DNA from 4 places in the Sedimenticola sp. genome. Region 1 is predicted to be linked to each of the others. Evidence: riboswitches for the same ligand, from Rfam matches in the RefSeq annotation. Region 1 holds a riboswitch; each other region holds the start of a gene.
The links. Region 1 has a riboswitch for cobalamin ahead of bluB (5,6-dimethylbenzimidazole synthase). Riboswitches for the same ligand answer to the same signal wherever they lie in the genome.

Region 1 (4,212 bases):
TGCCGGTTCGTAGCGCCACTTCCGGACTTTTGGCTGAGTACCTGCGCACCAGCAAAATACCCATAATGGAGCAGATTAATCCCAAGGAAGCCAAGGCGAGGGGCAGGAACATCAAATCAGCCTGCTTGCCTATGGGGTCGAGAACATCCGCTGTCATGGTCGAGGCGATGGCGATCGTCGCGATCATGGCTCCGCAGTAAGACTCGAAGATATCCGACCCCATGCCTGCGACGTCCCCTACGTTGTCCCCGACGTTATCGGCGATAACTCCCGGGTTACGAGGGTCATCCTCCGGAATCCCGGCTTCGATCTTGCCGACCAAGTCAGCGCCCACATCGGCCGATTTGGTGAAGATGCCACCACCGACACGCGAGAAGAGGGCAACGGTAGAGGCGCCCATGCCGAAACCGTGTATGGCGTGAGCCGTCTCAGGATCGCCACCAAAGAAGAGATACAGGGTGCCGAGGCCGATCAGACCCAATGAGGCGACCGACAGTCCCATAATAGACCCACCGAAGAAGGCGATGGACAGGGCTTCAGAAGCACCTTTTTCATGTGCCGCCGTAGTGGTTCTCACATTGGCCTGAGTGGCGGAAAACATACCAATATAGCCGGCAAGCGCAGAAGCACTGGCACCCACGACAAATGCAAAGGCGGTTTTTACGCCCAACATAAACAGCAGAAGGATGACCAGGACGGCTGAGAATGTCCCCAGCATCTTGTATTCACGTCTCATGAAGACCATGGCGCCTTCATGTATCGCTTCGGCAATTTTGGTGACTTTTTCATTACCGGTCTCGTAAAGCATGACCAGCTTATAAATTTTAAAGGCCGCAAACAGGCCCAGTATCCCCAATAGTGGCGGTAGTAAGTGACTTAAACTCATCTCTCCCCTCGTTTTTTTTATTCAACATAAAAAAACAACCGTCCGGGTTAATGACAATGAGTGGCATTAATCCCTAGTTTGACGGTCCTGACAGTAAGGCAAATGGAACAACAGAATCGCACTGCATTTGGTGTTGCAAGATAAATTACTCAAATAGCCGGATTAATAAAAGCAATCAAGAGTATATCCGAATCCGGGTCCATTAACAGTCCCTATAGGGGGTAAAAACCTGCTCTATATCAAGGGTTGATAATGAGTGAGATGGGATGGAGTTGACTGACGGAGAGGGAGAGGCCCCTCCCCGAGATTAAGATTAATAGGGTGTCGATTCCAGCACAGATAACAGTGTGCACCCTTCTTCAGGGTGGCTGTTCTCCCAATGGTCAAAGTAGACCAGGTCTTTAAGGGGCAGTCGATCGCGCCAGCCGGCACTCTTCAATTCAGGTTCGGCGAAAAAATGCGCTACGTAGCCGATGCAGAGGTAGGCGACCGGGGTAACCTGCGCCGGAAGATTGAGCAATTTTTTCAGTTTCATCCGATCAAAGATGCTGACCCAACCCACGCCCACGCCCTCACTGCGTGCGGCAAGCCAGAGATTTTGTACGGCACAGACACTGCTATAGATGTCCATCGCCATATCGTGGGTCCGCCCGATGACGACGGGCCCCGCACGTTCCCGGTCGCAAGTAATAACCAAATTAATCGGGGACTCCAGAATGCCTTCCAGTTTGAGGGTACTGTAGAGCTGTCGCTTCTCTGGCGTCTCGAACATCGTCTCGGCTTCCCGGTTCGCAGACAGGAACAACTGGTGAACTTGCTGTTTAATTTCCGGGGAGCGTATCAGGAGGAAATTCCACGGCTGCATGAAACCGACGGACGGCGCATGATGGGCTGCCTGTAACAGGCGCGCCAGCACGTCATCCGGGATGGGATCAGGCTTGAATTGTCCCCGGACATCCCGGCGAGAGTAGATCGCTTTATACAGTGCGTTACGTTCGCTATCATCGAACGCGAGTTCTGGTTGATGTGTAACAGATTGATTTTCCATAATATTCCCCTTGCTTGGAAAATCGAGGATACGTGACCAGGTATCCATCGCTGAGTTTCTTCAGGCCGGTCTTCTGACTCTGGATCATCTTTCATGGGCACCTTCCCGGACCTGAGTCCAGTGGCTGACAACGGCCTCTATGGACGTCATCCACTCATGAAATCCCCATCACAGCGTTGGGCACGTAGCGGAATTACACCGCTTTCCCGATTCTCCCTGCCGCGAAGGCGGGGCACCTGAAGAGATGTTGAACGGCTAAGTTTACAGGTTTTAGCGAGAAAGTTTACCTCTGATTATTTGGCCTCCATAATGAGCGCCTTTTGATTCGATAGGTGTTCACGACGTGAAACAGTTGATTCTCGGGGGAGCCCGGTCCGGTAAAAGTTCTCTGGCGGAACGGCTGGCAAAAGAGTCGGGTGAGGAAGTGATCTATATCGCCACCGCGGCTTTGGCGGAGAGCGACATAGAGATGGATCAGCGTATCCGAGTACACCGTGACAGAAGACCCGAAACCTGGCTGACCATTGAAGAACCGGTGAATCTTTCAGGGGCGCTCAGTCAGCACTGCGGGGCGGGACGGTTTCTGATTGTAGATTGCCTGACACTCTGGCTCTCCAATATCTTACTGATGGAAGAGGGACGACATTTCCGGGCACAGACGGCGGCATTGATCCGCCTCCTGCCTGAACTGCCGGGCAATCTAATTCTGGTCGGCAATGAAGTCGGTATGGGTATTGTACCCATGGGTGAAATATCCCGACGTTTTCAGGATGAGTCCGGCTGGCTACATCAACAGCTGGCCCAGCTATGTGACCGGGTAATATTAACCGTGGCGGGTTTGCCACTGACATTAAAAGGGGAACAGATTTGAACACAGACTGGCTTACTCACTCGGTGCTATTACCGGATCAAACCGTCGCATCACAGGCGACGCAGAGGCAGGGTCAATTGACCAAGCCGGCCGGCTCCTTGGGCATGCTGGAAACCTTGGCGATTCAATTGGCTGCTTTGCAGGGCAGTGAAGCACCGCGGGTGGATAAGGTTCAAATTACGGTCTTTGCCGCTGATCACGGCGTAGCCGCATCCGGTGTCTCCGCCTTTCCTCAAGAGGTGACGGTACAGATGGTGGCCAATTTCTCGGCGGGTGGGGCGGCGATCAGCGTACTGTCAAACTCCCTGGGCGCGGTACTTGAAGTGGTGGATGTGGGCACGGTGGTTGAACCGGCTGATCTACCCGGTGTGATCAGTCATCGCGCGGGTGCCGGTACGGCGAATCTGCAATATGAAGACGCCATGTCCCCGGAGCAACTAGCCATCGCCCTCAATGCCGGGCGGGCGGCCGCCCTCAGGGCCAAAGAGCAAGGGGCTGAACTGTTTATCGGCGGTGACATGGGTATCGGAAACACCACACCTGCGGCGGCTCTGGGCTGTGTACTGCTTCCGTGTGACCCCGAAAAGTTGGCCGGACCGGGAACGGGACTCGATCGTCAAGGCGTTGCGCACAAGGCTGCGTTGCTGAGAGAGGCTATATCCCGTTATGACGATTTGACCCACCAGCCGTTGGAAGCGTTGCGCTGCTTAGGCGGCTTTGAAATTGCGGCGCTTGCCGGAGCCTATATTAGCTGTGCGCAACTGGGCATCCCCGTCCTGATTGATGGCTATATCACTACGGCGGCGGCATTGGTGGCGGTGCGCTGTCAGCCCGATGTGCGGCAGTGGTTACTATTCTCTCATCAATCTGCCGAGCCGGGCCATCAGGCTATGTTGCAGTCGCTGGATGCCAAGCCCTTACTGAATCTTGGGATGCGCCTGGGAGAAGGCAGTGGCGCTGCAACTGCTTTACCTTTGCTGCGAGTGGCCTGTGATCTGCATAACGGCATGGCAACCTTCGCCGATTCAGGTGTGGCAGAGGGGTGAATGTGTCGAATACGGACGCCGTGACCACGATTGATCTAATACGTCACGGAGAGCCTGAGGGCGGAGTTTTGTTTCGCGGTTGGCGTGATGACCGCTTGAGTGATCGGGGTTGGCAGCAGATGCGTCAGGCGACCACCGACCACGCTACTTGGGATTGTATTCGCTCTTCTCCGCTATTACGTTGTGCGGAGTTCGCCGAGGAGTTAAGTGAAAAACTGGATATCCCCATGGAACGTGATGAGCGACTTCGGGAGATCGGCTTTGGCGATTGGGAAGGCTGCTCACCTGAGGTGCTGTTTAAGGTGTCTCCCCAATCGCTCACGAAGTTCTGGAACAACCCTATCGATTGTCCTCCGCCGGG
Region 2 (4,212 bases), on a different contig from region 1:
GGACGTAACACCCACCACCACCACCGAGCAACGCTCTACCGATTGGATGCGTTTTGAATCACTGGCCGACTATCTCGACCCGAACGACAGCAGCCGAACCATCGAGGGATATCCGGCGCCGTTACGGGCCGTACTGATAGCCGACGCAGGCTGAGCCGACAGGCGGATCACAACTCGATAGCAGCAAGCCGCTCAAACCGGGCACGGTGTCGTGTCGATCACCGTACCCAGCCTGGTGATGATGCTATTGACCGCTCACCGCCATCTTCAGCGACTGTTCGATGGCATCCGGTGCATCCGATATCTTCATAAAGGTGGACATCGTCAGATCCGGGAAGCTCTGGGCAATACGGAACTTGCCGTGCAACATATAGACCTTGTTACCGGAAACCAGCAAGTCATACGGCAAGTGGGCGGTATGTCGCATCTCGGCCTGATCGATGATCTTCATCACCGGCGCATCCGCCCCGGCCCCCTCCTTGATCGCCACATTGAACAACGACTCGTCTTTACCGATCACATCCACCCGTGAGATTTTGCTCACCCCGCCCTTACCGGCGGCGAGGCCCGCCTCGACAGCGTCCAGTGCCGCCTGATGAGAGTCGTAACTGGCCAGCTCCACCTGATCGTCAAAATAGGGCATGAACATCATATAGTGATATTCCCGTAGGTTGTCCACGGTACGACCGCCACCGGAACCGAACGCCGATTGCCGCCCCAGAGCACTTTGAAGGCGACTGCTCAGCGCGGTGAAATCACCCGCCATGCGATAGACATTGCCCATCCATTGCGGATCGGTATAGCTCACTTGTACCGCCCCATTCTGCTCCGTCAGGGAAACCCGGAGTGCCGCACCATAGCCACCCATGGCCGAAGCCGCGGCCTTCTTGCGCAACGTCTCATCGGTGATAACCAGGATATGAGAACCGGAGTAAGGCGTGTATTCACCGGCGATGGAAAAACCCGCTTGTGCCAATGCCGTCTTGACGGACTGCCGTTTGGCATCCAACGGGGTATGGGCTACCTCAGCCAGGACAAAAGGCCGGACCCGGTCCGATTCCTGGGCAGTAAGTGAAAAACTGGCTAACAACAGTGACAGCAGCAACGCTGCAAGATGAACAGTTCGCATGAAATCCTCCCAAGATGATGATGGACCTTAAAAACGGCCTCTTTTATCTGCACACCCAAGGTGCGCTGCCAGTGAATTTACCAGATCAATCCCAAGAAGAACATTCAATAAAATTATTTTGCCGATAACCTGCCGAACAGGGGCCGCCTTGGGGGGAAGAATAACTGCGCCTTGCACCAATCGGCCGGCTATCGCTAGAATGACCGCGATGGTTCCGAACGGCATCGGCCGATAGGATTAAAAGGGAACACGGGATGGGGAAACCCAAGCCGTGGCTGCCCCCGCAACTGTAAGCGGAGAGTTCATGTCATCTTGCCACTGGAGCAATCCGGGAAGGCGACAGTTGAATCAAGACCCGCGAGCCAGGAGACCTGCCATCGACCTTTCAGCTATTCACTGGGGCGGGGTGTCCCAAAGGAACATGACATGACAACCAAACACCATTCGGCAACCGTTTACGGCCGTTCAACCCTTCGTTTCCTGCGCCATCATCAGCTTGAGTCAGGCCAGCGCGTCGATCGCTCTGCCCAATCTTCCCGCTGATCTTTCTACCGAATTCGCAGGTATCTCAATGCACTACAGCGATCCTGAGGCATTTGCCTTACGCCTGAACAGTTGCCTCCACCAGGCACGTATTTCACAACTGGAGCTGGCCAACCGCACCGGGCTCAAGCCGAGCCAGATCAACCACTTCTGCTGCGGTAGACGGTTGCCCAATTTGCGGAACTTTACCAAGATCTGCCAGTCGCTACCGACCGCCGACCCCCGTTACCTGATGGGACTGGCAGAACGGTAAGCGGCGCCGCTTTTGGCCGGTCCCCACTCTGGGTAACGGAAGCATTCCGGTTTTGCTTTTGCCGGTGAGATTGTCCATGCTAGACAAATGATGAAAAAACCAAACTATTACAGTAACCGGGAGTTTGATCGGCTGGACCACCTGCGCGACGATCCCGACTGGCTGCAGTCGATGCTGACCACTGAAAAGTGCCGACTGCTGCCGGTGTGGCGCAATCAGCACCTGGTCACCCCTGACCCGCTTCCGGTCTCTTATCCGGGCAATGCCGCCGGCGCGCTGCTGGAATTAGCCGAAGATCAGATCCTGCTTGGTCGGGACACTCAAGGTTTGATCTGGCTCGCGCTGGACATTTCCCAGCTGGAGCAGCCGGATGCCGCGTTGACCGGCCAGGACGAACTACGCTTCCAGGATCTTCGCAGCATTGGCCCCCTGCTGGACCGGCACACTGGCGCCCTGTTGGCCCACGCCCGGGCCATGGCCTATTGGCACCGGCACCACCGTTATTGTGGCGTATGCGGCAGTCCGACCCTATCCACCCGGGCCGGCAACATGCGGCTCTGTAGTGACCCAGAGTGCCAGCAAGCGCACCATCCGCGCATCGATCCGGCCGTTATCATGTTGGTGCACAATGGCGATTACTGCCTGCTGGGCAGGCAACCGGCCTGGCCGGCCGGCATGCACTCCACCCTGGCCGGTTTTGTCGAGCCGGGAGAGAGCCTGGAAGATGCCGTAGCCCGTGAAGTGAGCGAAGAGGCCGGCATCCGGGTAGCGAATATTCGTTACCACTCTTCCCAACCCTGGCCCTTTCCCTCCTCTATCATGCTCGGATTTTATGCCGAGGCGGCCAGCAAAGAGATTCAGGTGGACGGTGTCGAACTGGAGAGTGCCGGCTGGTTTCATCGGGACCAGTTGCTCAACTCGCCCGAAAACGATCAATTTCGCTTGCCCAGAAGAGACTCTATCTCCTGGCGCCTGATCGAAACCTGGATGCACGCAAAACATGGGGCGTGAGCGCAGTAACTGAACGGTGCCCTATATTTCCAGAAAGCGTTGGTAACGGGCAGGCGCCACGGCCTGCCCTGACATGAATCAGCGGGAGTCTGCTTTCTGCTTCGGCAGATAACTGTTCAGCGCCTCTACCATCTGCTTCGCCGAGATACCGTGGGCAAATTTGGTGATGAACTCCCCATTGGGTGCCATCAGGTAGACGCTGGCCGAGTGATCCATGATGTAGAGATTCGGATCACTGCCCGGCTCTATCACCTTGGCATACTTCACCTTGAACTCCTTGGCCACCCGTTCAATCATCACCTTGGTGCCGGTCAAACCCACCAAATGCTGATTAAAGTATTGGACATAATTTTTCATCACCTTGGCGTTGTCCCGCTCCGGATCCACGGTAATGAAATAGGGTTTGATCAGATCGGCCCGATCACCCAGCATATCCAGCGCCAGTGACATCACCTGCAACGAGGTGGGACAGATATCGGGACAGAAGGTGTAACCGAAATAGATCAGTTGGAACTTACCCTGCATATCCTTTTCCGTGACCAGTTTTCCATCCTGGTCGATCAGCATAAATTTCCCGCCGATCTTCGCCACTTCGGGTTCGTACTGCTCCTTGGCCGCCAACTTAGCCGCATCACCACTGTACTGCAGACAGCTTTTGATGGTATCGGTGTTATTCTTCATCAGTTCAAAATAGAGTTCCGGTCCCGCCTTCATAGCGCTGCCGAAACTGTCCAGAATGCCGATATTGATATCCACCCCTTCGGTCAGCAGCGGCAGTTCCGGCATCGGCATACCACGCTCGGTCAACAAACAGGCGTAGTAACCCTCTTTCAGTTTGGCGTGACTCTGTAGCAGTTTGATCGCCTCTACCGACTGCTGTGGCGACTGCGCCAACACGCCGCGTATCTTCAACGCATAAGCTTGCTCGAAGTATTGCAGGGTGTCGTAGTACGCCATGCCGATACCACTTTTCAATCCCCGATACCCGTATTCAAGACGCCGGTCAAGTTCGGCCACCCGTGCCAACAGGTTGGCGCGGTTCCGTCTATAGAGATGCGCCCGGGCACCGTCCGCATCCATCAACGCCCTGGCCAGTTCGTCCACCAGGATCAGGGTATTGCGGCTATCCAGCCAGAAAAAAGGATCGCGTTCCATGGACTCGTCGTTTTTACTCCAGCGGGACGGCAGGATCTTCAGCTCCGGATCGTCCAGCAACGTCATGACCCGCGCGCCGGACTGTTGTGCCTGGGCAACCGGTTCGATCAGGAACTTTTCC
Region 3 (4,212 bases), on a different contig from region 1:
CCTTTTATGGTGGCGCGTTGGGTTACTTCTCCTATGACTTGGGACGCTTGCTTGAACGATTACCGGTAAAGGCGCGGGATAGGGAGTCATTGCCGGAGATGGCCATCGGAATCTATGACTGGGCGGTGGTGGTGGATCACCTGGAGCAGCGCAGTTGGTTGGCCGGTAGCGGGTTTGACCCGCGTACAAGGCTACAGTGGACGCAATTGGAGGAGCGTTTCAGCCGTCCCGGTACCCACACGAAAACGGCTCCCTTCAAGGTGACAGGGACCCTCTCATCCAATATGACCCGGCAGCAGTATGCGGACGCCTTTCGGCAGGTACAGCGCTATATATTGGAAGGGGACTGCTATCAGGTGAATTTGGCGCAAGGTTTTTCCGTCACGACCGAGGGCGATCCCTGGCAGGCGTACCAGCAGTTGCGGAGGCTCAATCCGGCACCGTTTTCGGCCTATCTCAACACGCCGGCGGTGCAGGTGCTCTGCTCATCACCGGAGCGGTTCCTCAAGGTCAGGAACGGTTTGGTGGAGACCCGGCCGATCAAGGGGACAGTGCCGCGCGGTGCGGACCCCGGGGAGGATCTGTTGCTGCGGAAGCGGCTACAGGAGAGTAGCAAGGATCGGGCGGAAAACCTGATGATTGTGGATCTGTTGCGAAATGATCTGAGTAAATCCAGTGCCCTGGGCAGTGTCGAGGTTAGCCAACTTTTCGGTTTGGAGAGCTATGCTACGGTGCATCATCTGGTCTCCGTTATTAACAGTCGGCTGGCATCGAATCGGGATACGCTGGATCTGCTGCGGGGCTGTTTCCCTGGTGGCTCCATCACCGGAACGCCGAAATTGCGGGCGATGGAGATCATTGAACAGTTGGAGCCGGAGCGGCGCGGTGTCTATTGCGGCTCGATCGGCTATATCGGATTCGACGGCCAAATGGACACCAATATCGCTATACGCACGCTGGTGCATATTGATGGTAGGATGCGCTTTTGGGCAGGTGGTGGTCTGGTAGCAGACTCGGAAATGGAAGCCGAGTATCAGGAAACCTTTCACAAGGCAAAGGCGATGCTCCAGCTATTGCAACCTGACCATTCACTCCCTGGACGCGCCCAAGATGCGGCTTTCCAGGACTTGATAAACGGTTGAATTGAAGAAACTCATGTCAGCGCGCATGGTCAGTGTGTTTCTGTCACTACTGGCCCACGGAACAGTTTTTTTCTATTTGGGTAGCGTTACGTTGCAAGAGCGGTCGGAAGCGGCCGCTCCGGGCAAGGGCGTGAAGGTTGCCGTTGTGCGTGGCAAAAACAGCTTACCGAATGTGCCGGAGCCGCCCTCGACTGAAGTGAGCGTATCACCACAAAAGCCGACTGTTCGGGTGGCGGGGCCGTTGACGCCGAAAGCGATCGAACCCGTACCGCCGCCCAGACAGCCGAGGCTGCCCCGGACGTCACCTGCCACTCAAGCACCCAGCGCATCCGGTCGTGTAGAAAAGCAACCGCCGGCGGCCGCTTCCTCCGTGCAGCAGAAGCAGCCCCTGCCGCCGACAACGCAAGACATAGCGGAATCGGCGAAACAGGCCGATTCGCCCCTTGAGGCAGTGTCGGAGCTGTCGCAGACCGGTTCCTCCGGTCCTGCGCTGGCCACAGACTCACACCGCTCTGATATCGCGTCAAAGCAGCGGGAAGGGGAGCTGAATCAGATTGAACAGTCTTACATGGATGATTTGGTGGCTGCCATAGAAAGGCACAAACGCTACCCGTTGCGGGCGCGCAAAAAGGGTTATGAGGGTGAGGTCAGGGTGCTGTTCACTGTGCTTAAGGACGGTACCATCGCCAACGTAGAGATCGTCAGCAGTTCCCACTGGTCGATTCTGGACCGGGCCGCTTCCCGGGCGGTTTTGGATCTGGGGCGTTTTAAGCGGATTCCCCCCCAACTGGGCCGCGATCAGTGGGAGTTTCAATTACCTATCCGTTTTGCCATGAATTGACGGCTGGATGGAAAACAGCGCCCAAAACAGCGAATACCTGCATGGCCGAATATTCTATGGGGAGTAAATTCCCTTGTGGATTTTTCAACTTGGCTTAAAATAGCCGCCTCTGAAAGGTGCCCGTTAAGGGTTAATAGGGAACAAGGTGAGCCTGATCCAGGCAACTCCTCGACTGTCCTCGCAACTGTAAGCAAGTAATCCGGTTTCACGAAGCCACTGATCCAACGATTGGGAAGGCGACATCGGGTGTCGATCTGCAAGTCAGGAAACCTGCCTTTCATGCGTCGCATTTCTACCGAACGGGGTATTCAGTAGAGCGGTCTTCCGTTAGCTGACGCATTCAGGCAGGTCGGAAATACCTGTACTTGTATGCAGTCCCGCTGTTGAGATTCGTGAGATCTTCTCGGCATTCGCAAGTCTCTCTTTTCCGCCCTGCATTTGTTCCAAATGCACTCCCTCTGTGGAGTAACGGAGAGACCCAACAATGATCCGCAATAAACCGTATCCATCGATAATTCTATCCAGCCTCGCCCTGGCGCTGCCGCTGGGGGCGACCCATGCCGCCACATCACTTGACAGGGTGAACGTAACCGCCAATCGGATGGCTCAGAGCATCGATGAGACGTTGGCCGCTGTCACCGTGATAACCCATGAAGATATTCTGCACAGCCAAGCCAAAGATCTCACCCAACTGCTCGATGGCTCACAGGGACTCACCATCAGCAGCAATGGCGGACTGGGCAAGGCAACCGGTATCCGCCTACGTGGTACCGACTCGAAACAGGTGTTGATATTGATTGACGGTGTACGTGTCGGTTCCGCCACCCTGGGCCTGACAGCGATTCAAGATATACCGTTGGCACAGGTCGAGCGTATCGAGATCGTCCGGGGGCCGCGCTCCCAACTCTATGGCGCTGATGCTATGGGAGGGGTGATCCAGATATTTACTAAAAAGGGGGCAAGCGGTGGGCAGATCAATGCCGAGGCGGAATATGGCTCACACAATACCCGAAGGGTGGCACTGGGGGTCAACGGTAGTCAGGGTAACCTGGATTACGGTATCGATTTGGCCGATCTTGAAACGGATGGTTTTACGGCGTTGAAAAACAATAATCCGGATAAGGACGGTTATCAGAATCGTTCCATCTCCGGTCACCTCGGCTACCGTTTTGAGAACGGTCTTAAGCTCAGCTTTAGCGCATTACAGGCAAAGGGCGAGAATGAATACGACAGCGCCTGGGGCGCCAGCAATTTATACGATACCGACTTCCTGCAACGGGCGGTGAATGGCAAGCTGGAGTACTCACCCACCGAAGCCTGGGATATGTCATTCATACTCGGCGAAAGTCGGGATGAGACAACCAACTTCGTCAACAGCGGTTTCAGCTCCTTCTTCAATACCAAACGGAGCCAGATCGCCTGGCAAAACGATGTGGCGCTCAGCGAAGAGAGTATCCTCACCGTTGGCGTTGATTTTTTGCGGGATCAGGTCGAAGGCACCAGTGCCTACAGTGTCAATCAGCGCGACAATAAGGCGCTGTTTGTCCAGTATCAGACGGCATTCGGCGAGAACGATCTGGTGATTGGATTACGCCACGATGACAATGAAGCATTTGGCAGTGCCAACACAGGCAATATCGCCTGGGGAAGGGCCTTAACCGAGACGATACGGTTGGTGGCTTCCTATGGTACCGGCTTTCGTGCGCCGACCTTTAATGACCTCTACTATGTGGATCCATGGGGTTCGAGCGGCAATCCGAATTTGACGCCGGAAGAGTCGGAGAGCGTCGAGTTGTCGCTCAGGGGTAAACCTGCGTGGGGTGAGTGGAACGTCAATCTCTTCCGCACCGATATCGACGGCTTGATTGAGTGGGTTGAGATCAGCCCGTTCGTGTATCAGCCGCAAAATGTCAGTCAGGCGAGGATTGACGGTTTGGAGGCCGGTGTCAGCACCGAGCTGGCAGGTTGGCAGGTTAGCGGCAGTCTGACCCTGCTCGATCCGCGTAATCGTGCCACGGATAAGCTGCTGACCGACCGCAATGAGCGGGCCGTTCGGGTGGATATCGACCGGGCCTTCGGCAACACCGAATTGGGCGCCACCTGGAAGGCACGCAGCCACAGTTACAGCAATACCACCAATACCCTCAGGACGGACGGCTTTGGGGTAGTGGATCTCAGGGTGGCTCACCACTTGACCCGGGATTGGACGCTGCGCGGACAGGTCCGTAA
Region 4 (4,212 bases), on a different contig from region 1:
AGATGCGTCGGTCTATGCGGTCCAGCAATCTTGCCTGTGATTTTTTGGCTATGCTCATAATATTTATTGCCATCAGTGAATATGCCAGCAAATTTTAGCGTAAAATAGTAAACAAAACGAAAAAATGCCGAGAGAAATAGTCTAAATTCTTAATACTGTTTGTTGACGACAACGATTACTACCAACCGTCCAACCTCTAGTCTGGAGAGAACCTATGCTCATCGGTGTACCCAAAGAGATCAAAAATAACGAATACCGGGTCGGCCTCACCCCTGCCAGCGTCAGTGAACTGATTCATCATGGACATCAAGTCATGGTGGAGACCCAGGCGGGTGTCGGTATCGGTTTTGACGATTCCGCCTACCAGGCGGTGGGGGCCGAGATCGTTGCTGCGGCTGAGACCATTTTCGAACGGGCCGAGATGGTGGTGAAGGTCAAAGAGCCGCAACCGAACGAATGCCGCATGTTGCGTGAGGGACAGCTGCTGTTTACCTATCTGCATCTGGCTCCCGATCCTACCCAGACCGAGCTGTTGGTCGCCTCCGGTGTCACCGCTATTGCTTATGAAACCGTCACGGATAAGCGCGGCGGCTTGCCGCTGCTGGTGCCGATGTCGGAAGTGGCCGGGCGCATGTCGATCCAGGCGGGTGCCATGTGTCTGGAAAAATCCCACGGCGGGGCGGGTCTGTTGCTGGGTGGCGTGCCGGGTGTGGCGCCGGCCAATGTGGTGGTGATCGGCGGCGGTGTGGTCGGTACCAACGCCATCCGTATGGCGATGGGTCTGGAAGCGCATGTCACGGTACTCGATCGCTCCATCGAACGCCTGGCGGAGCTGGATCTGCAGTTTGGCGGCCGACTCAACACCATCTACTCCACCAAGGAGGCGCTGGAGCAGTATGTGCTGGATGCCGATCTGGTGGTGGGGGCGGTACTGGTGCCTGGGGCTGCCGCTCCTAAACTGGTTACCCGTGAAATGCTCGGCCGGATGAAGCCGGGCTCGGTGTTGGTGGATGTGGCGATCGACCAGGGCGGCTGTTTTGAAACGTCCCACGCCACCACCCATGCCGATCCCACCTATATCGTGGATAACATTGTCCATTACTGTGTCGCCAACATGCCAGGCGCCGTTGCCCGGACCTCCACCTTTGCCCTGAACAACGCCACGCTACCGTTTGCCCTGGCGCTGGCTGATAAGGGTTTCCCCAAGGCGCTGGCGGATGATCCCTGCTTGCTGGCCGGATTGAATGTGCACAAGGGTCGGGTGACCTACGAAGCGGTGGCCCACGATCTGGGTTACGATTATTTGCCGGCCGCCGAGGCGTTGTCACGCTGACACGGTTCACCGATTCATTGGCAGAGGGGCGGGGTCGCGCAGGATGCAGGACCCCGTTCTATTTTGTCGTTCTGGATGAATCGGCAATCGGTAGCATGGAGCGAGCTATCTTACCTATATCGATTGTCCCTCATGCGGTAACCGGATAGTTGCAATAAACCGTGCCTTGAGGGCGGTTTGTTGACACCCCAACGGCTTTGCTATAGCTTCCTTTGATCTGCTTCAGGTGTCCCGCGGGTATCCGCCCACGGGATGAAACGGGAAGCCGGTGCGTTCCTGACCCAGTCAGATTATGAACAAGTCCGGCGCTGCCCCCGCAACGGTAAGCGAGTTACGACGGATCACACGGCCACTGCGTCTCGACGTGGGAAGGCGGTCCGTCCGGTAGTCCTACCACTCGCCAGCCCGGAGACCGGCCTGAGCAGGAAAGTTGACATTGCGGAGGGCGATGCGGCGACTGCAGCGGGTTTTCCGCTCTGTTCGTTTATCTTCTCCTCTGTCGTGTCGTTCTGCCACTGTTTGGCGCACGGGTCGGTGCGTCCGAGGAAAAAATATGAACAGATTGACCCTTTCCAACAACAACCAACTGCTTATCGGTATGGTCCTGGTGCTGCTTATCATCGCCACTCGCGGTCACCATTTCGCTACCTTACAAAACCTGCCCGGTGCCACCTGGGCCTGTTTCTTTCTTGCCGGTGTCTACCTGCGTCCTGTCTGGGTACTGCCCGGGCTGTTCGCACTTGCCGGGTTGCTGGATTACGCCGCGATCACCTGGGGGGGCGTCAACGCCTTCTGTGTGACGCCGGCCTATCTGCTTCTGCTACCTGCCTATGGCGCGCTCTGGACAGCCGGGCGCTGGTATGCCGGCCGCCACCGCTTTGCCTGGTGTACCCTGTTGCCGCTGATCGGCGCGGCACTGGTTGGGGCGACGGTTTGTGAGCTGTTTTCCAGCGGCGGGTTCTACTTCTTTTCCGGACGCTTTGCGGAACCGACCCTGACGGAATTCGGCGTGCGACTGCTGCGTTATTTCCCGGCTTACCTGCAATCGCTGGCCTTCTATCTGGGCGTCGCCGCTGTCGTGCACCTGCTGTTCGGTTTGGTGCGCGGAGCGCCGTCATCCCATCATCTGGACGCAGGATAAACATATGAGTGAGTCGGATAAATCGTCGCGTCACCGCCAACGCATGCAACGCAAAAAGACGGTGGTGGATAGCGCCATCGCCCAAGCGGATCAGGACAAGGGGCTGTTGCTGGTCCTCACCGGTAACGGCAAAGGCAAATCCAGTTCCGCCTTCGGCATGCTGGCGCGCGCCTTGGGACACGGTATGCAGGTCGGTGTGGCGCAGTTTGTCAAAGGGCGTAGTGATACCGGGGAAGAGGGCTTCTTCAGCCGTCAGCCCGGCGTGACCTGGCATGTACTGGGTGAGGGGTTTACCTGGGAGACGCAGAATCTCGAACAGGATATCGCCACCGCACAACGCGGCTGGGAGACAGTACGGACGCTGTTACGGGATCCGGCCATCGGGCTGGTGGTGCTGGATGAACTCACCTATCCGCTCAAGTATGGTTGGTTGGAGCTGTCAACCGTCCTGGATGATCTGGTGGCGCGCCCACCGATGCAGCATGTGGTGATCACCGGCCGGGGGGCGCCCGACGCGTTGTGTGAAGCGGCCGATACGGTCACCGGACTGACCGATATCAAACACGCTTTCCGGGCCGGCATCCGGGCGCAGCCGGGAGTCGATTGGTGAGCGTGCGGCGCTGTCCCGCACTGTTCATTACGGCGCCCGCATCCGGGCAGGGCAAGACCACGGTTACGGCGGCGCTGGCGCGGTTGTACCGCGACCGGGGACTGCGTGTGCGGGTGTTCAAAACCGGCCCCGATTTTCTCGACCCGATGATCCTGCAGCGGGCCTCGGGTCATCCGGTGTATCAGCTCGATCTCTGGATGGGGGGCGAAGCCCATTGCCGACAACTACTGTACGAGGCGGCGGGGTCAGCCGATCTGATCCTGATCGAAGGGGTGATGGGGCTGTTCGACGGCAACCCCTGCAGCGCCGATCTGGCCGCACTGTTCGGTATCCCGGTGTTGGCAGTGATCGACGGCAGCGCCATGGCGCAGACCTTTGGTGCGATCGTGCACGGTTTGCAGCATTACCGACCGGGGTTGGCTTTTGCCGGGGTATTGGCCAACCGGGTGGCGGGCGAAGGCCATTACCGGATGCTCAGAGAGAGTCTGCCGGGCGGAGTGACCGCTTACGGTTGGCTGGCGCGGGAGGCGGAGATCGCGCTGCCGGAGCGCCATCTGGGCCTGCTGCAGGCGGATGAGATCGGTGATCTGGACGCGCGCATTGCGCGCTCCGCGCAAGCGCTGAAGCAGGTTACTCATGACCTGCCGCAACCGGTCCGGTTTACCGCCACGCAAACCGAAGCCTTGCCGCCGTTGCTGGCCGGTGTGCGTATCGCGTTGGCAGACGATGCTGCATTCACCTTTTTGTACCGGGCCAATCTTGAACTGCTGCAAGCGCTGGGCGCCAGGTTACTTCCGTTTTCGCCGCTGGCCGATCATACGCTGCCTGCGGCCGATGCGCTCTACCTGCCGGGTGGTTATCCAGAGCTGCACCTCGACCGGTTGGCAGCCAACCACGCCATGAAGCAGGCGATAAGCGCGCACCATGCCGCCGGCAGGCCGCTGCTGGCCGAGTGTGGCGGCATGCTCTACCTGTTGGAGTCGTTGACCGATCTGCAGGGCCACTGCGCCGATCTGGTCGGCCTGTTGCCGGGTCGATCGGTGATGCAGTCGCGATTGGCCAACCTGGGTTTGCAGCGGGCAGCGTTGCCGGAAGGCGAGTTGCGGGGGCATACCTTCCACCACTCCC

Region 2: another riboswitch for cobalamin. It lies ahead of ACQY5R_RS16290 (helix-turn-helix domain-containing protein); the one in region 1 lies ahead of bluB (5,6-dimethylbenzimidazole synthase).
Region 3: another riboswitch for cobalamin. It lies ahead of ACQY5R_RS06620 (TonB-dependent receptor domain-containing protein); the one in region 1 lies ahead of bluB (5,6-dimethylbenzimidazole synthase).
Region 4: another riboswitch for cobalamin. It lies ahead of ACQY5R_RS07935 (hypothetical protein); the one in region 1 lies ahead of bluB (5,6-dimethylbenzimidazole synthase).

The regions. Positions count from the first base shown of each region.
Region 1 covers NZ_JBNKFS010000004.1:98,008-102,219, reverse strand. The annotation lists gene ACQY5R_RS03840 (sodium-translocating pyrophosphatase) at 1-886, opposite strand, end outside; gene bluB (5,6-dimethylbenzimidazole synthase) at 1,200-1,934, opposite strand; cobalamin riboswitch at 1,981-2,189, opposite strand; gene cobU (bifunctional adenosylcobinamide kinase/adenosylcobinamide-phosphate guanylyltransferase) at 2,278-2,805, shown strand; gene cobT (nicotinate-nucleotide--dimethylbenzimidazole phosphoribosyltransferase) at 2,802-3,851, shown strand; gene ACQY5R_RS03820 (histidine phosphatase family protein) at 3,854-4,212, shown strand, end outside.
Region 2 covers NZ_JBNKFS010000028.1:27,870-32,081, forward strand. The annotation lists gene cmoB (tRNA 5-methoxyuridine(34)/uridine 5-oxyacetic acid(34) synthase CmoB) at 1-154, shown strand, start outside; gene ACQY5R_RS16285 (hypothetical protein) at 245-1,129, opposite strand; cobalamin riboswitch at 1,322-1,522, shown strand; gene ACQY5R_RS16290 (helix-turn-helix domain-containing protein) at 1,701-1,925, shown strand; gene nudC (NAD(+) diphosphatase) at 2,013-2,936, shown strand; gene ACQY5R_RS16300 (metal ABC transporter solute-binding protein, Zn/Mn family) at 3,015-4,212, opposite strand, start outside.
Region 3 covers NZ_JBNKFS010000007.1:52,496-56,707, forward strand. The annotation lists gene pabB (aminodeoxychorismate synthase component I) at 1-1,142, shown strand, start outside; gene ACQY5R_RS06615 (energy transducer TonB) at 1,156-1,983, shown strand; cobalamin riboswitch at 2,081-2,275, shown strand; gene ACQY5R_RS06620 (TonB-dependent receptor domain-containing protein) at 2,468-4,212, shown strand, end outside.
Region 4 covers NZ_JBNKFS010000009.1:11,629-15,840, forward strand. The annotation lists gene lrp (leucine-responsive transcriptional regulator Lrp) at 1-58, opposite strand, end outside; gene ald (alanine dehydrogenase) at 215-1,333, shown strand; cobalamin riboswitch at 1,541-1,768, shown strand; gene ACQY5R_RS07935 (hypothetical protein) at 1,887-2,474, shown strand; gene cobO (cob(I)yrinic acid a,c-diamide adenosyltransferase) at 2,479-3,084, shown strand; gene ACQY5R_RS07945 (cobyrinate a,c-diamide synthase) at 3,087-4,212, shown strand, end outside.